4 regions of the Kitasatospora sp. NPDC057738 genome follow, and region 2 is predicted to be linked to each of the others. Evidence: predicted binding sites of a transcription regulator. Region 2 holds the regulator's gene; each other region holds the start of a gene.
What was found. Region 2 encodes HrcA, which represses chaperone genes, less so after heat shock. Its sites were predicted from a motif close to TTNGCACTCNGNNNNNCNGAGTGCNAA; they were not measured.
Positions count from the first base shown of each region.

Region 1 (4,457 bases), on a different contig from region 2:
GGACCGCGCTGCTGACCCGCTGCGGGGCCGCCGTCGAGTCCGAACCGTACGGCCGGGAGCTGCTGCGCCGCTGGTCGGAGCCGCAGCGCCGCTACCACACCGTCACCCACCTGCACGCCGTGCTGGAACACGTCGACGAGCTGGCCGGGCACGCCGACGACCCGGAGGCCGTCCGGCTCGCGGCCTGGTTCCACGACGCCGTCCACCGCCCCGACCGCACCGAGAACGAGGAGCGCAGCGCCGCCCTGGCCGTCCGCGCGCTGACCGCCGCCGGACTGCCCGCCGAGCGGGTCGCCGAGGTCGAGCGCCTGGTGCTGCTCACCGTCGGCCACGACCCGGCGCCCGGCGACCGCAACGGCGAGGTGCTCTGCGACGCGGACCTCGCCGTCCTCGGCGGCAGCCCCGAGGCGTACGCGGCGTACGCGGCCGCCGTCCGCGAGGAGTACGGCTTCGTCCCCGCGCCGGACTTCTCGGCCGGCCGGGCCGCCGTCCTGCGCCATCTGCTCGCCCTGCCCGCGCTCTACCGCACCCCCGCCGCCCGCGAGCGCTACACGGCCGCCGCGCGGACCAATCTGACGGCCGAACTCGGCGCCCTCTGACGCCCGTCAGCCCCGCCGCGCGAGCACCCGGTCCGCGGCGGCCATCCCCGCCAGCACCGCGGGCAGGCGACCCACCACGGCCCACCACGCGTCCTGGCCGGCCCCCGACAGCTCCACCGCGGCCCACCAGAGCCCGAGCCCGCAGCACCCGCCCACCGCACCCCACACCCAGCGCCTCATGCCGCCACCGTACGCACGGGTCTACGCGAGCTTCCCCACGGGTGCCACCACCGCGCCCTGCTTGCCGCACACCCAGTGCGGGTCCGGCCCCAGCTCGGGCTCCACGCCGAGGGCGTGCGGGTCCCCGTCGGCCGCGCAGTCGGCGCACAGCGGCCAGCGCCCGTACGCCTCCAGCAGCGCGTCCTGGACGTCCTGGGCGACCAGCCCGAGCACGTACTCGGTGCCGTCCGGCCACTGCTCCAGCCACCAGCGGCGGTGCGTCACGGCCTGTTCCACCAGCGAGACGACGGCGGCGTCCGCCACGTCCCGCGCGGTGAGGTCGGCCAGGATCAGTGCCCGCGCGTTGTGCAGGGCGGTCTCGATGTCGTCAGCAGCCATCCGTCCATTCTCCGTCGACACGTCCGGAACGCCGAAACGCCCGGAACACCCGGAACACCCGGAACACCCGGACCGCCGAAACGCCGTGTGGGCGGCCCCCCGAAGGGAACCGCCCACACGGACGAGGTCCAACCGATCCGATCGAAGCGATCAGGATCAGAAGTCCATGTCACCGCCCGGCATGCCGCCGCCGGCGGCCGCGGCGGCCTTCTCCGGCTTGTCGGCGATGACGGCCTCGGTGGTGAGGAACAGCGCCGCGATGGAGGCGGCGTTCTGCAGCGCGGAGCGGGTGACCTTGGCCGGGTCGATGATGCCCTCGGCGATCAGGTCGACGTAGGTGTTGGTGGCCGCGTTCAGGCCGTGACCGGCGGGGAGGTTGCGCACCTTCTCCACCACGACGCCACCCTCCAGGCCGGCGTTGGTCGCGATCTGCTTGATCGGGGCCTCCAGCGCGACCTTGACGATGTTGGCACCGGTGGCCTCGTCGCCGTCCAGCTCCAGCTTGTCGAAGGCGACACCGGCCTGCAGCAGGGCGACGCCACCACCGGCGACGATGCCCTCCTCGACGGCGGCCTTGGCGTTGCGGACGGCGTCCTCGATGCGGTGCTTGCGCTCCTTGAGCTCCACCTCGGTGGCCGCGCCGGCCTTGATGACGGCCACGCCGCCGGCCAGCTTGGCGAGGCGCTCCTGGAGCTTCTCGCGGTCGTAGTCCGAGTCGCTGTTCTCGATCTCGGCGCGGATCTGGTTGACGCGGCCCGCGACCTGCTCGCTGTCGCCGCCACCGTCGACGATGGTGGTCTCGTCCTTGGTGATGACCACCTTGCGGGCGGTGCCCAGCAGGTCGATGCCGGCGTTCTCCAGCTTGAGGCCGACCTCCTCGGAGATGACGGTGCCACCGGTGAGGATGGCGATGTCGCCGAGCATGGCCTTGCGGCGGTCACCGAAGCCCGGGGCCTTGACGGCGACGGACTTGAAGGTGCCACGGATCTTGTTCACGACCAGGGTCGACAGGGCCTCGCCCTCGACGTCCTCGGCGATGATGACCAGCGGCTTGCCGCTCTGCATGACCTTCTCCAGCAGCGGGAGCAGGTCCTTGACCGAGCCGATCTTGGAGTTGGCGATGAGGATGTACGGGTCCTCGAACGTCGCCTCCATGCGCTCCAGGTCGGTGGCGAAGTAGGCGGAGATGTAGCCCTTGTCGAAGCGCATGCCCTCGGTGAGCTCGAGCTCCAGACCGAAGGTGTTGCTCTCCTCGACGGTGATGACGCCTTCCTTGCCGACCTTGTCCATGGCCTCGGCGATGAGCTCGCCGATCTGGGTGTCGGCGGCCGAGATGGAGGCGGTGGAGGCGATCTGCTCCTTGGTCTCCACGTCCTTGGCCTGGGCCAGCAGCTGGTCCGAGACGGCGGCGACGGCCTTCTCGATGCCGCGCTTCAGGGCCATCGGGTTGGCGCCGGCGGCGACGTTGCGCAGACCCTCGCGAACCAGGGCCTGGGCGAGCACGGTGGCGGTGGTGGTGCCGTCACCCGCGACGTCGTCCGTCTTCTTGGCGACCTCCTTGACGAGCTCCGCACCGATCTTCTCGTACGGGTCCTCGAGCTCGATCTCCTTGGCGATGGAGACACCGTCGTTGGTGATCGTGGGGGCGCCCCACTTCTTCTCCAGCACGACGTTGCGGCCCTTGGGGCCGAGCGTGACCTTCACCGCGTCGGCGAGCTGGTTCATGCCACGCTCAAGGCCGCGGCGAGCTTCCTCATCAAAGGCGATGATCTTGGCCATCAGAAGTGGTCCTCCGGGACACGGTCGACTGCTCGGACCAAGGGGTGCCCGCGACGGACGGCCCTGGTGCGCGGAGGTCCATTCCCTCCGCTCCCGGGGGCCTCACCGACCCGGTCCGCTGTCACTCTCACACTGTGAGTGCTAACGCCAATGATTAGCACTCCGGGTGGGCGAGTGCAAGCCCAATCGGCAATCCGCGAGCCGCCGCCGGGGCCGCCCGGGAACGCCGACGGGCCCGTGCGACACGAGTCGCACGGGCCCGTCGAGAAGCGAGAGGTCACCAGCCGCAGGGCCGCGCCGAGCTCCTGGGGTCGGAAGGGGTCAGACCGCGGCGCGGACCATGTCCGCCTGCGGGCCCTTCTGTCCCTGAGAGATCTCGAACTCGACCCGCTGGCCCTCCTCGAGGGTGCGGTAGCCGTCCATCTGGATCGCGCTGTAGTGGACGAAGACGTCCGCACCACCGTCGACCGCGATGAAGCCGTAGCCCTTCTCCGCGTTGAACCACTTGACGGTGCCCTGAGCCATTCCGAACTCCCCTAGTGCTGTGCTGGCCCTTCACGCGCCCGCAGGTCGCGGGCCCGGGTTGGTTGAAGGCCGGCCCGGGGAACCCCCCCTGGGCGCAGCCGTGCACGCCGCAACCCTCCGTGCAGGACGCCAGGCGGCTTCCGGCGAGCGGGTGATTGCGTCGACCGCCGCTGAATGTATCCGGATCGACGCCCTCTGCAACAGGGCCAGCCACCGGTAATTCCGCCTCGATGTCAAGGGACAGGACGGGCCGAATCGGAATAATCTCGGCATTTCACGCCGGACATAGCGGACGAATTACTCAAATGTCCGCGGGAATTCTGACATCCGCCTGACATGTTTCACGGGCCGGTCCCGCCGGCCGGACGCCCCCGGGCCGAGCACTGCGGGGGCCGAAAGGGAAACCCTGTTCCCAACCGAGCCACACTCTACTCCGACTCGACCGGGAAATATTCCGGCCGGAATGCCAGCGGTCGCCCGCGCATACGGGAAACGGAATTCCGTACGCGCGGGCGACCGCGGGTTGGTCGCGAAGGCTCAGCAGCCGCCGGCCACCGCCGGGATGATCGAGATGCCGGCGCCGTCCTCGATCTCGGTCGCCAGGCCCTCGGCGAAACGCACGTCGTCGTCGTTCACGTAGACGTTCACGAAGCGGCGCAGCTTGCCGGTGTCGTCCAGGATGCGGGCCGAGATGCCCGGGTGGTTCTTCTCCAGGTCGGCGACGACCTCGGCCAGGGTGGCACCCTCGGCGGTCACCACGGCGGCACCGTCGGTGTAGGTGCGGAGGATGGTGGGAATGCGGACGTTGGCGCTCATGACTCTCCTTGCGGGGGCGGGGCCGATCGGGTGGTTCAGGCGGACGCGAGGCCGGCGGCGCGGAACGAGTCCAGCGTCGGGCGGATGACGGCGGTCATCCCGGCGTCGGAGACGGCGTCCAGGGTCTTCAGGCCGTCGCCGGTGTTGATCGCGACGGTCTCCTTGGCCGGATCCAGCTGC
Region 1 covers NZ_JBHVJT010000065.1:44,606-49,062, forward strand. Annotated here, with positions in the region: gene ACFVGO_RS29515 (hypothetical protein) at 1-599, shown strand, start outside; gene ACFVGO_RS29520 (hypothetical protein) at 606-779, opposite strand; gene ACFVGO_RS29525 (hypothetical protein) at 801-1,157, opposite strand; gene groL (chaperonin GroEL) at 1,314-2,936, opposite strand; gene ACFVGO_RS29535 (cold-shock protein) at 3,258-3,461, opposite strand; gene ACFVGO_RS29540 (ubiquitin-like small modifier protein 1) at 3,999-4,277, opposite strand; gene thrC (threonine synthase) at 4,313-4,457, opposite strand, start outside.
Region 1: the regulator HrcA is predicted to act here: its motif matches at 3,091-3,117, upstream of groL (chaperonin GroEL).

Region 2 (4,457 bases):
GTGATCATAGGGACGGCGGACGGTGTGTCAGAGGCCCGGCGCGCCCCAGACCGGGAACCAGCGGCTCAGGTCCTTCTCCAGCCGCAGGTCGTTCCCCAGCATCGCGTTGACCTGCAGCTCCAGCGGGCTGTTGCGCTTCTCCCCGCCGCCGGTCATCGGGGCGAAGGGATAGAACGTCCCGCGCTTGTAGAGGTAGACCAGGGCCAGCGACCGCCCCTGCGGATCGCGGAAGGCGACCAGCGAGCAGAGCAGCTGCGGCCCGAAGCCGTTCGCCTCCAGCTCGCTGTTGACCGCGTGCAGGTCGTTGACCAGCTCCGGCAGTTCGTCGGGCCGGTGCCGGGCGAGCAGCCAGGAGTAGCCGTAGTCGTCCTTGGAGGCCTCCACCGGGACGCCGCCGCGCTCGGTGTCGGCGTCCAGCAGGGCCCGGACCTGCTGCTCGACCTGGACGAAGGCCGCGCCCTCGACGGCCGCGAAGCAGACCGAGCCGAGCCCGGTGGGGGTGAACCCGGCCCCGGCCTCCAGGGTGAGCGCGGCGGACGGCACGCCGAACAGCTGGTCGAGGTCGGGCTTGACGGGCTTGGTGCGGCCGAACAGGGTGTCCAGGATTCCCACGGCGGTCCTTTCGCGTCAGGGGCTCGGCGGGTTCAGTGGCCGAGCTGCTCGGAGATCCTCGCCAGCTGCTCCAGCCGCTTCTCCAGGCTGGGGTGGGTGGAGAACAGCTGCGAGGCGGCCTCCCGGGCGCTCAGCGCGGGGGCGAAGTAGAAGGCGTTGTACGGCTGCGCCTGGCGCAGGTCCTTGCTGGGGATGGCCGCGATCTGCCCGGTCACCTTGGTGAGCGCCGAGGCCAGGGCGCTGGGCCGGCCGGTGAGCTGGGCGGCGGCCCGGTCGGCGGCCAGTTCGCGGTAGCGGGAGAGCAGCCGGGTGAGCAGGAAGCTGATCGCGTAGACGACGATCGACACCAGCGGGATGATCAGCGCCAGGATGGCGGCGTTCTGGTCGTTGTTGTTGCGCCCGCCGCCCATGAACCCGCCGTACACGGCGATCCGGGTCATCGCCCCGGCGAGGACGCCGAGGAACCCGGCGATCGTCATCACCGCGACGTCCCGGTGGGCGACGTGCGACAGCTCGTGCGCGAGGACTCCCTCCAGCTCCTCCGGTTCCAGCCGGCGCAGCAGCCCGGTGGTCACGCAGATCACCGCGTTCTGCGGGTTGCGGCCGGTGGCGAAGGCGTTCGGCATGTCGTTGTCGGCGACCGCCACCCGCGGTTTGGGCATGTCGGCCAGGGCGCAGAGCCGGTCGACGGTGCCGTGGAGTTGGGGGAACTGTTCCGGGGACACCTGGCGGGCACCCATCGCCCGTTCGGTGATCTTGTCGCTGAACCAGAACTGGGCCACGAACAGCCCGCCGGAGATCAGGACGATCAGTGGCCAGGCGCCGCGCAGCAGCGCGATCAGCAGGCCGGTGAAACCGACGTACAGCAACCCGATCACGAACATCGTCGCGACCATGCGGCCGGTCAGGCCGCGGTCGGGCGCGAAACGGGTGTGCTGGCCCGAGCTCGACATCGCTTGCTCCTCCGTTCGCCGTCGCTTTCGATGCTGCCACCCGGACGGCCTCCCGGCACCACCCCGGTGCCGGGAGGATCGAACCGCCGGGGCCCCGCGGGCCGTGTCCGGAACTGCGGGGAGGATCACGCCCCTCGGGCCGTTCCTGCCGTAGGACCCGGGCCTTACACTGGCAGGTACGGTTCTGGCACTCGTACGTTCAGAGTGCCAAGACCGGGGGCCTCCCGGAGCGGCCCGCAGCAGTGAGGGACACAGTCGGACAACGTGCGAAGACGGAGGTGCGTGCCCCATGGCCGGTGAGGTCCGCCAGCTGGACGAACGCAAGCTCGCCGTACTCCGCGCGATCGTGCAGGACTACGTGGGCACCGAGGAGCCGGTCGGCTCCAAGGCCCTGGTGGAACGGCACAACCTCGGGGTCTCGCCGGCGACCGTCCGCAACGACATGGCGGCGCTGGAGGAGGAGGGCTACATCCACCAGCCGCACACCAGCGCCGGCCGCATCCCGACCGACAAGGGGTACCGCCTCTTCGTCGACAAGCTCGCCGAGATCAAGCCGATGAGCGCCCCCGAGCGCCGGGCCATCCGGCACTTCCTGGACGGCGCGGTCGACCTGGACGACGTGGTCGCCCGCACCGTGCGGCTGCTCGCCCAGCTGACCCGGCAGGTCGCGGTGGTGCAGTACCCCTCGCTGACGCGCTCCACCGTCCGGCACATCGAGCTGGTGGCGCTGGCCCCGGCCAAGGTGATGCTGGTACTGATCACCAACACCGGCCGGGTCGAGCAGCGGATGGTCGACTGCCCGGGCTCGGTCGGCGAGACGGTGCTGGCGGACCTGCGGGCCCGGATCAACGCGAGAGCCGCCGGCCGGCGCCTCCCGGAGGTCCCGGGGCTGCTGGAGGAACTGCCGGCGCTGTTCGAGCAGGCCGACCGGCCGACGGTCAGCACGGTCCTGGCGACCCTGTTCGAGACGCTCGCCGAGCAGAACGAGGAGCGGATCATGCTGGCCGGCACGGCCAACCTGACCCGCTTCGGGCACGACTTCCCGCTCACCATCCAGCCGGTGCTGGAGGCCCTGGAGGAGCAGGTCATCCTGCTCCGCCTCCTGGGTGAGACCGCGGACGCCGCGATGACGGTCCGGATCGGGCGGGAGAACGCCTATGAAGGGCTGAATTCCACCTCGATCGTTTCGGTCGGCTACGGTTCGGGCGACGAGAGCGTGGCGAAACTGGGTGTGATCGGTCCGACCCGGATGGACTACCCCGGCACAATGGGGGCGGTGCGAGCGGTGGCACGGTACGTGGGCCAGATCCTGGCCGAGTCCTAGCAAGGGCCACCGTTAGAATTTTTAACGGTGGCGTCCAGTCGCAGCACTACTACAGGCGGAACAAGCGGAGCATTTGGTGGCCACGGACTACTACGCGGTACTCGGCGTCCGACGGGATGCGGGGCAGGACGAGATCAAGAAGGCGTTCCGGCGCCTGGCACGCGAACTGCACCCGGACGTCAACCCGGACCCGAAGACGCAGGAGCGGTTCAAGGAGATCAACGCCGCCTACGAGGTGCTCTCCGACCCGCAGAAGCGTCAGGTCTACGACCTCGGCGGGGACCCGCTGTCCCCGGGCGGCGGCGGTGCCGGCGGCTTCGGCGCCGGCGCGGCGGGCTTCGGCTTCTCCGACATCATGGACGCCTTCTTCGGCGCCGCGGCCGGCCAGCGCGGCCCGCGCTCGCGCACCCGCCGCGGCCAGGACGCCATGATCCGGCTGGAGATCACCCTGGAGGAGGCCGCGTTCGGCACCACCAAGGAACTCCAGGTCGACACCGCCGTCACCTGCACCACCTGCAGCGGCGAGGGCGCGGCCCCCGGCACCTCGGCGCAGACCTGTGACATGTGTCGCGGCAAGGGCGAGGTCTCCCAGGTCACCCGGTCCTTCCTGGGCCAGGTCATGACCTCCCGCCCCTGCCCGCAGTGCCAGGGCTTCGGCACCGTCGTGCCGACCCCGTGCCCGGAGTGCGCCGGCGACGGCCGCGTGCGCGCCCGCCGCACCCTGACCGTCAAGATCCCGGCCGGCGTCGACAACGGCACCCGGATCCAGCTGGCCGGCGAGGGCGAGGTCGGCCCCGGCGGCGGCCCGGCCGGCGACCTGTACGTCGAGATCGCCGAGACCACCCACACCATCTTCCAGCGGCGCGGGGACGACCTGCACTGCACCGTCACCATCCCGATGACGGCGGCCTCGCTCGGCACCCGGGTGCCGCTGCAGACCCTGGACGGCCTGGAGGAGGTCGACATCCGGCCCGGCACCCAGTCCGGCCAGTCGATCCCGCTGCACGGCCGGGGCATCACCCACCTGCGCGGCGGCGGCCGGGGCGACCTGATAGTGCACGTCGAGGTGAAGACGCCCACCAAGCTCGACGCCGAGCAGGAGGAGCTGCTGCGCCGCCTCGCGGTGCTGCGCGGCGAGGAACAGCCGTCCGGCCAGTTCGCGCCGGGCCAGCAGGGCCTGTTCTCCCGCCTGAAGGACGCCTTCAACGGCCGGTAGTCGTCCGCGGAGGGGTGCCGGGGGATCCCGGCACCCCTTCCGTGTTCCCGTCCCACTCCTGGAGGTTCCCCCGTCATGACCGCGCCCGTCTTCGTCGTCGAGACCGAGCGGATCGCCGCCGCCGTGCCCGGGGCCGTGGTGCGCCTGGACGGCCCGGAGGGGCGGCACGCGGCCGCGGTGAAGCGGCTGGAGCCGGGCGAGGCGGTCACCCTGGCCGACGGGCTGGGACTCGGGGTGGACGGCACGGTCGCCGAGGTGCTCGGCAAGGACGCGATCGACGTGACGGTCGCCGCCGTGCGCCGGGAGCCGGAGCCCGCGCCGCGGATCGTGGTCGTCCAGGCGCTGCCCAAGG
Region 2 covers NZ_JBHVJT010000003.1:79,130-83,586, reverse strand. Annotated here, with positions in the region: gene ACFVGO_RS02630 (hypothetical protein) at 28-612, opposite strand; gene htpX (zinc metalloprotease HtpX) at 645-1,565, opposite strand; gene hrcA (heat-inducible transcriptional repressor HrcA) at 1,855-2,889, shown strand; gene dnaJ (molecular chaperone DnaJ) at 2,966-4,105, shown strand; gene ACFVGO_RS02610 (16S rRNA (uracil(1498)-N(3))-methyltransferase) at 4,181-4,457, shown strand, end outside.

Region 3 (4,457 bases), on a different contig from region 2:
CGAGCTGGACACCACCGAGGCCCGGATCAAGGACGTGCTGGACTGGGCGCGCGACCCGGTCAGCCTCAACATGTCGGTCGACGACGAGGGCGAGACCCAGTTCGGTGACCTCGTCGAGGACACCGGGGCCACGTCCCCCGAGGACGCCGTGATGGTCATGCTCCGCCGCGAGGAACTGGACGACCTGATCGGGCGGTTGGACGACCGCACCGCCTCGATCATCCGCTCCCGCTACGGAATGGAGGACGGCCGTGAGCGCACCCTCACCGAGGTGGGCAAGCAGCACGGCCTCACCCGCGAGCGGATCCGCCAGATCGAGAAGCACGCGCTGGCCGAGCTGAAGAAGATCGCCGACCACGCGGGCTTCGAAGCCGCCTGACAGGCCACCCGACAGGCCACCCGGCAGTTGCCGCCTGGCAGGCCGCCCGACAGCCCGTCCGACGGGCCGGCCGGGCCCGCTGGCCGAGCCCTCATCCGGGCCCTGGCGCGGAGCGTTCCGCACCGGGGCCCGAGGCGTGCCGCGGGGCTCTTAGGCTGGAGGGGAGGGACGAGTGGACGGAGTGGACGGCGTGAGCGAGCAGGGGCAGGAAAAGGGCCAGGAGCAGGACCGGGCGCAGGAGCCCCGGGAGGCTGCGGCCGCCAAGGCCCGGCTGGTCTTCCGGGACCCGTTGGACCAGCAGTCCAGCGACGACACCGATGCGGGCTGGGGTGCCCGCCCCGGGGCGGGGGAGGGTGGTGGACGGGGGCTGGACTGGTACCTGAGTCAGCGCCCGCCGCACCACGGGGGCTGAGGAACGGGGACCGGGCGCCGACCGGCACCCGTCGGTCAGCGCAGCGGCGCGACCAGCGCGTCGCGGATCTCGGTCAGCAGGGTGACCTCCTTGGCTTCGAGGTCCGCCGCCTTCTCGGCGAGGGTCTTGCGGTGGGCCGCCAGCTTGTTCATGGGCACGATCAGAACGAAGTAGACGACCGCCGCGGTGATCAGGAACTGGATTGCGGCGCTGAGCACCGATCCCCACAGGATGAGGATTCCGGACGTGACCTCGCCGGTCGGGCTCACCTCGCAGGGCCCCTTGAGGCAGGAACTGTAGGACGCGAGGTCCTTCGTCCCGAAGACGCCGACGAGTGGATTGATCACGCCCTTGACGAAGGCGTTGACGATGTTGGTGAAAGCCGCGCCGATGACCACGGCCACGGCGAGGTCGATGACATTTCCACGCAGCAGGAATTCCTTGAAGCCCTTCATGCCGCCTCGAACGACGAAGTCGCCCCCCGGTTACGGGTGATCTTCCGCAGTCCCGGATTGACAACCCGTCCGGCCCAGCGCGCCCCCCTGGGGCGGCGGCAGACCGGCCCGCGCGGGCCCCAGCGCCAGCGCCGCCGCCACCGCGAGCAGCACCAGGACGGGCACCCCGGCCCGCCGTCGCACCGCACTGCGCCAGCGGTGCCACCCGCCGCACCCGCGCCGGATCGGCGGGAAGCCCGGCAGCTCCTGCCGGGGCGGCACGGCGGGCGCGGGCAGCGGGAGGGGTAGGGGCAGGGAGAAGTTCGCGGTCGTCATCGACGCACCTCCGGAGTGTCGGCGGCCCGGCCCCTCGCGGACCGGATGCCCACACGATGAGCGTTTCCGGCGAACTCGGACAGCAATTTCCCCAGGCCTGTGGACAACCGGGCCCTGTGGACAACTTCGTTCACCCGCACGAGTTGCTCCGGCCCGTCCGGGGTGACGGAAAGCCCATGGGGCCGCAGCGGGGCAAGAAGGGGAGGAGGGGGGAAGCGGGGGAAGAGGGGAAAGCGGGGAGGCCGACGGCCGGAGCCGACGGGAACGCGGAAAGGCCCGCCGTCCCCGCGTGGAAGCGGGGCCGACGGGCCTCTCCGAGGTCTGCGGGCCGTCCCGGGCCGATGGCCCGGTGCCGAGGTCAGCTCGCGGCGGGAGCCGGGCTGGACGACGACGAGGAGCCGGAGCTCGACGACGAGGACGAAGCCGAGGAGGACGTGGACGTGGCGGACGACGTCGAGGGGGTCGACGACGACCCGGCGCCCACCGTGCTGCTGGAGGACGAGCGGCTGTCGGTCCGGTAGAAGCCGGAGCCCTTGAACACGACGCCCACGGCCGAGAAGACCTTGCGGAGTCGTCCCTGGCAGTCGGGGCACGTGGTCAGCGCCTCGTCGGTGAACTTCTGCACCGCCTCCAGGCCGTTGCCGCACTCGGTGCACTGGTACTGGTACGTGGGCACTTGTCTTCCTCCTGGCACTCTCGCCTGATGAGTGCTAACGATGGTCAATGATGCGGCATTCCGCGGGATCAGTCCAGCGACTCCGGTGTGAGATGGGCCGGGCCCGGCCACCGGACCGCCTCCCGCTCAGCCCTTGGCCGCGCCCACCAGCCGTCCGGCACCGCCGTGCTCCGCCGGGACGTCGCCCGAACCCCGGGCCGGAGCGGTGCCCGCGACGGCCGCCCCGGGTCCCGGTGCCACCAGCAGGTGCCGCAGCGAGAGCAGCACGATCAGCCCCAGTCCGGCCCCGGCCACCGGCACCAGGAACCCGGTCGAGGGCCCGTGCCCGTCGATAAGCCGGCCCGCCGCCATCGAGCCGACGGCCAGCCCCAGCCCGATCGCGCCGGTCAGCCAGGTGAAGGCCTCCGTCTTGGCCCCGTCCGCGACCAGCGTCTCGACCAGGGTGTAGCCGCTGATCAGGGTCGGCGCGATGGCCAGTCCGCAGACCAGCCCGGCGACGGTCAGCGCGACCAGGTTGGGCATCGCCCACAGCACCGAGCAGCCCAGCACCAGCAGGGTGTAGCTGATCAGCATCCGCTGCTGCACCGGCCGCCGCCAGGCGATCACGCCGTACAGCACGCCGGCCAGCATCGAGCCGCCGGCGAAGATCCCGTACACGGTGCCGCCGGCGTCGTGCTGCCCGACCGAGTCGGCGAAGGCGTTCACCGACACCTGCATGCCGCCGAACACCGCGCCGACCCCGAGGAAGGTCCCGGCCAGCAGGCGGACGCCGGGGGAGGCGAGCGCCGAGGCGCGCTTGGTGCCGGGCTGCGGCACGATCCGGGCCGGGGCGGTGCGCCGCTGGGCGGCGAAGGCCAGGCCGCCGACGAGGGTCAGCGCGGCCTCGGCGACCAGGGCGGTGGCCGGGTTGGCGAGGGCGGCGATGCCGGAGGCCAGGATCGGGCCGATCACGAAGGTGAACTCGTCCGTCACGGACTCGAAGGCGAAGGCGGTGCTCACCCGGGCCGCGGAGGCGTCGGAGGCGCCGTCCGCGGTGAACGTGGCCACCCAGCGGGCCCGGACCATCGCGCCGACCTGCGGAACGCTCGCACCGGCCGGGACGGCGGCCAGGAACAGGCTCCAGGCGGGCGCGTGACCGAGCGCGAGCGCGATCAGCGCGCCGACCGCGGCCGCGTGCACCAGGACGGTCGGGACGAGCACCGCGGCCTGGCCGTAGCGGTCCGCGAGCCGCCCGGTCTGCGGCCCGACCAGGGCCTGGGCGACGGCGGCGACCGCGGTGACCGTACCGGCGGTGCCGTACGAGCCGTGGGTCCGGGTGACGAGCAGCAGGATGCCCATGCTGAGCATCGCGTACGGCAGCCGCGCGACGAGGGCGGGGGACAGGAACGTCCAGGCCCCGGGCGTGCGCAGCAGCTCGCCGTACCCGACGCGGGCGGGGGCCGGAGCTGCGGGGGTGGCCGCGTGGTCCGCGGCGGTGTCGACCGTTCGGCGCGCCGTCACGGTCGGTCCTTCCTGCTGCCTGGTAGCGCGGCAGGGCATGGTGTGGCCCCGACGGCGCCGAGAGTCGTCCTCTCGCGCGTCGACCGGGGTAGATACCGGGCCGGTCCGGCGTGGTGGCCGGGAGCCGGACCGCGGCCGCCGAGCGGTCGCGCCAACTCTGCGTCAGGCAGAAATTGGGGGTGGTCTAGCGGTGGTTATACGGATGATCGAACCATCGTATCAGTTACGCGCGTAGATACCCTCGGCCGACCCTCGGCCGACCCAGGCCCCTCCGGCCTGCCCCAGCCGTGACGGGCCGGAGGAGCCGGGCGGGCCGGGCGAGCCGGAGCGGCCGTGACGGCCCGCCCCAGCCGGTTTCGAGCAGTGAAGGGGCCGAGCCGAGCCGACCCCCGCGCTCACCGCCCGTTCAGCCACCCCGCGAGCTTGCCGCCCTTGTCCACGGCCCGCAGCCGCCGCTCCGCCGCCTCGCCGACCTCGTCCGTGGTGACCACCAGCAGTTCGTCCCCGCCGCGCAGCACCGTCGCCTTGTCCGGCACGAAGGAGTTCCCCTCCCGCACGACCAGGGTGACAGCGGCCCCCTTGGGCAGCCGCAGTTCGCTGATCTCCACGCCCGACATCTTCGAGGTGGGGGAGAGCGCGACCGACAGCAGGTGCCCGTGCAGCTTCTCCAGCGGGGCGGACTCGATGCCCAGGTCCTGGCCCATGTCGCCCTCGTCGATC
Region 3 covers NZ_JBHVJT010000072.1:36,249-40,705, forward strand. Annotated here, with positions in the region: gene ACFVGO_RS31050 (sigma-70 family RNA polymerase sigma factor) at 1-379, shown strand, start outside; gene ACFVGO_RS31055 (hypothetical protein) at 570-791, shown strand; gene mscL (large conductance mechanosensitive channel protein MscL) at 827-1,246, opposite strand; gene ACFVGO_RS31065 (hypothetical protein) at 1,277-1,561, opposite strand; gene ACFVGO_RS31070 (FmdB family zinc ribbon protein) at 1,920-2,237, opposite strand; gene ACFVGO_RS31075 (MFS transporter) at 2,364-3,737, opposite strand; gene ACFVGO_RS31080 (potassium/proton antiporter) at 4,133-4,457, opposite strand, start outside.
Region 3: the regulator HrcA is predicted to act here: its motif matches at 2,249-2,275, upstream of ACFVGO_RS31070 (FmdB family zinc ribbon protein).

Region 4 (4,457 bases), on a different contig from region 2:
GCAGCAGGGTGGCGCGGTGCGGGCTCGCGGCCCTGGTGCCGAACCAGAGCACCGCCTCCTTGACGTCGCCGTGGTCGGAGACCCACTCGGCCTCGGCGTCCCGCGGCACGGCCTCGTGCGGGATGCCCGGCGCGACCTTCAGCGCGCCGATCGGGGTCCGCCGGCCGGCCTCGATCGCCCAGGAGAGCGGCGGGGCGTACGCCTCCGGGTCGAACACCCGGCCGCGCGAGGTGCGCCGGGCCGGGTCGGTGAACACCGCGTCGTAGCCGGTGACGTCCACCTCGGCGACGTCCGCGCAGCGCACCTCGACCAGCTCGGACAGGCCCAGGGCGGCGGCGTTGGCCGCGGTGGCGGCGCAGGCCGCCGGGTCCTTGTCGACGGCCAGCACCTCGATGCCCGCCCGGGCCAGCGCCAGCACGTCCCCGCCGATGCCGCAGCACAGGTCCGCCAGCCGTCGGACGCCCAGCGCGGCGAACCGCTGCGCCCGCCACTCGGCCACGCTGCGCCGGGTGGACTGCTCGACCCCGTTGGGCGTGAAGTACATCAGGTCGGCGTCCGCCCCGAACTTCGCCCGCGCCCGCTGCCGCAGCCGCGCCTGCCCGAAGGCCGCCGAGACCAGCTCCGCCGGATGCTCCCGGCGCAGGCGGGTCGCCAGCGCCAGCTCCTCCTCGGGGGTGAACTCGCGCAGTTCGGCGAGCAGGGCCTGGCCCTCGGGCGTCAGCAGCGGCTGGAGGTTCTCGGTGTCCACGGGGGCCATTCTCGCCGCTCGGCCGGTCGGTCACCGCAGCGGTGCGGCGGTCACCGGCCGATGACGGGGATGCCGGAGGCGAGCCAGCCCACGAGCACGCCCAGCGGTGCCGCGGCCACCGCGGCGTACGGCGTGATCCGGTAGCCGAGCCGCCGGGTGCCCCGGAAGGTCAGGGTCAGCAGCACGAGCAGGACCACGACGCCGAAGACGTCCATGGCCACCGTCCCGGGGCCGTACAGGGCGAGCAGCTTCAGCACGTTGAGCACGAGCGATCCGAGGAACACCGCGACGGCGGTCACCGCGAGCACCACCGCGGCGAGCACCAGGTCCGCCGCCCAGTGGATCCGCGGCGGCGCGGACGGGGCGGCCGCTCGGCTCACCGGAACGCCCCCGGGACGAGCGGCGGCGCGGGCGGGGCGTCCTTCGCGCCGGAGGGGCCGACGCGTACCGGGGTGTCCGTCATGGCAGGAGTCTGCCCGAGGGAGCGCCGTCCGTACATGGGTACGGGAATCCGGACGCCCGCTCGACTTCCGGTGGGCGGGGCGGCGGGTCCGTCGGCGGGCCGGCCGACGGGTGCGACGGGCCCGCGCACAGGGGTCGGACGCACCGGGATCGAGGTCACGGCAGGAGTCCGCGGGGGCCGGGCCGGGGCGCACACGAGTGCGGCTGCTCACCCGCGGAACCGGGGGTCCCAGGGCGCGTCGTTGGCACTCTGGTTGACTGAGTGCTAACACGGCCCTATGGTCGTCCTTGGCACTCCCCACCGGGAGAGTGCTAACGCGACGACGTGTGTCTGACCCCCGCGACGGCAGGCCCGCAGGATCGCCCTACCCGTTAGAAAACCCCGTAATCTCCGAAGGGGAGCTCGGACGTGACCACCAGCAGCAAGGTTGCCATCAAGCCGCTCGAGGACCGCATTGTGGTCCAGCCGCTCGACGCCGAGACCACCACGGCCTCCGGCCTGGTTATCCCGGACACCGCCAAGGAGAAGCCCCAGGAGGGCGTCGTCCTGGCCGTCGGCCCGGGCCGCTTCGAGGACGGCCAGCGTCTGCCGCTCGACGTCGCCGTGGGTGACATCGTCCTGTACTCGAAGTACGGCGGCACCGAGGTGAAGTACCAGGGCGAGGAGTACCTGGTGCTCTCCGCCCGCGACGTCCTCGCGATCATCGAGAAGTAAGACGTTCCGACCCGCCCCGGATCCGTGTCCCAAGTGACAGGGGCCCGGGGCGTGGTTGTTGGTTCACGTAGTTCGGCGGCCGGTGGGCCGGCCGCAGCCCCGAGGGAATAGGGAACATGGCGAAGATCCTGCAGTTCGACGAGGACGCCCGCCGCTCGCTGGAGCGCGGTGTCAACAAGCTGGCCGACACCGTCAAGGTGACCATCGGCCCCAAGGGCCGCAACGTCGTCATCGACAAGAAGTTCGGCGCCCCGACCATCACCAACGACGGTGTCACCATCGCCCGCGAGGTCGAGCTGGACGACCCGTACGAGAACCTTGGCGCGCAGCTCGTCAAGGAGGTCGCCACCAAGACCAACGACGTCGCGGGTGACGGCACCACCACCGCCACCGTGCTGGCCCAGGCCCTGGTCAACGAGGGTCTGCGCAACGTCGCCGCCGGTGCCGGCCCGGCCGCCCTGAAGAAGGGCATCGACAAGGCCGTCGCCGCCGTCTCCGAGCACCTGCTCTCGATCGCCCGCGAGATCGAGGGCAAGGACGACGTCGCCGCCGTCGCGTCGCTCTCCGCCCAGGACACCCAGGTCGGCGAGCTGATCGCCGAGGCGATCGACAAGGTCGGCAAGGACGGTGTCATCACCGTCGAGGAGTCGAACACCTTCGGCGTGGAGCTGGACTTCACCGAGGGCATGCAGTTCGACAAGGGCTACCTGTCGCCGTACTTCGTCACCGACGCGGAGCGGCAGGAGGCGGTCCTGGAGGACCCGTACATCCTGATCAACCAGGGCAAGATCTCCTCCATCCAGGAGCTGCTGCCGCTGCTGGAGAAGATCCTCCAGGGCGGTGCCTCCAAGCCGCTGCTGATCATCGCCGAGGACGTCGACGGCGAGGCGCTGTCGACCCTGGTCGTCAACAAGATCCGCGGCACCTTCAACGCCGTCGCCGTCAAGGCCCCGGGCTTCGGCGACCGCCGCAAGGCGATCCTCGGCGACCTGGCCGTCCTGACCGGCGGCACGGTCATCTCCGAGGAGGTCGGCCTCAAGCTCGACCAGGTCGGCCTGGACGTGCTGGGCACCGCCCGCCGCGTGACCATCACCAAGGACGAGACCACCGTCGTCGACGGCGCCGGTGACTCCGAGGCCGTGGCCGGCCGCGTCGCCCAGATCAAGGGCGAGATCGCCGCGACCGACTCCGACTGGGACCGCGAGAAGCTGCAGGAGCGCCTGGCCAAGCTGGCCGGCGGCGTCTGCGTCATCAAGGTCGGCGCCGCCACCGAGGTGGAGCTGAAGGAGCGCAAGCACCGCCTGGAGGACGCCATCTCGGCGACCCGTGCCGCGGTCGAGGAGGGCATCGTCGCCGGCGGTGGCGCCTCCCTGGTCCACGCCGCCAAGGTGCTGGACGGTGGCCTGGGCCTGTCGGGCGACGAGGCGACCGGTGTCGCGGTCGTCCGCAAGGCGCTGCACGAGCCGCTGCGCTGGATCGCCCAGAACGCCGGCCTGGAGGGCTACGTCATCACCTCCAAGGTCTCCGAGCTGGAGGCCGGCCAGGGCTACAACGCCGCCACCGGTGAGTACGGCGACCTGGTGAAGGCCGGCGTCATCGACCCGGTCAAGGTCACCCGCTCCGCCCTGGAGAACGCCGCCTCGATCGCCTCCCTGCTTCTCACCACCGAGACCCTCGTGGTGGAGAAGAAGGAGGAGGAGGCCGACAACGGTCACGGCCACGGCCACGGCCACTCGCACTGAGGCTCCGACGCCTGACCGGAGGCCCGGTCCGCGCCCCGCGAGGGGTGGCGGGCCGGGCCTCCGGCGTTCACCTTCACCGTTCAACTATCAGTAGAATTTTGCAGAATGCAAAGATTGCCTTATAACTGAGGCATGATCGAGGCCCGCCATCTGCGCGTCCTGCGTGCCGTCGCCCGCACCGGCTCCTTCTCCGCCGCCGCCCGCGAGCTGGGGTGTACGCAGCCCGCCATCAGCCAGCAGATGAAGGCGCTGGAGAAGTCGGTGGACACCCCGCTGGTGGTCCGCTCGGGCCGCGGGATGCAGCTCAGCGAGGCCGGCCGGGTCCTGCTCAAGCATGCCACCGGAATCCTCGCCGGGCTCTCGGCCGCCGAGGAGGAGGTGGCCGCGATCGCCGGGCTGCGGGCCGGGCGGGTGCGGCTGGTCTCCTTCCCGACCGCGAGTTCCACCCTGGTGCCGCCCGCGGTCGCCCGCCTGCGGGACGGCCATCCGGGGGTGCGCGTGTCGCTGGTCGAGGCGGAGCCGCCGGAGTCGCTGGCGATGCTGCGCGGCGGCGAGTGCGAGATCGCGCTGGCCTTCCGCTACCCGCAGTCCGACGGCGCCGTCGCGCTCCCGGCGCCGGCCCACGGCACGCCGCGCGAGGCCCGGGCCGAGGCCAATCTGGAGGCGCAGCAGCTGACCGCGGGGTCCGACTGGTCCGATCTGGTGGTCACCCCGCTGCTGGACGACCCGCTGGTGGGCCTGCTGCCCGCCGGCCACGGGCTGGCGGGGCGGGGCGGGGCGGTGGGGCTGG
Region 4 covers NZ_JBHVJT010000132.1:8,323-12,779, reverse strand. Annotated here, with positions in the region: gene ACFVGO_RS38450 (class I SAM-dependent methyltransferase) at 1-757, opposite strand, end outside; gene ACFVGO_RS38445 (hypothetical protein) at 799-1,128, opposite strand; gene groES (co-chaperone GroES) at 1,620-1,925, shown strand; gene groL (chaperonin GroEL) at 2,042-3,667, shown strand; gene ACFVGO_RS38430 (LysR family transcriptional regulator) at 3,800-4,457, shown strand, end outside.
Region 4: the regulator HrcA is predicted to act here: its motif matches at 1,453-1,479, upstream of groES (co-chaperone GroES).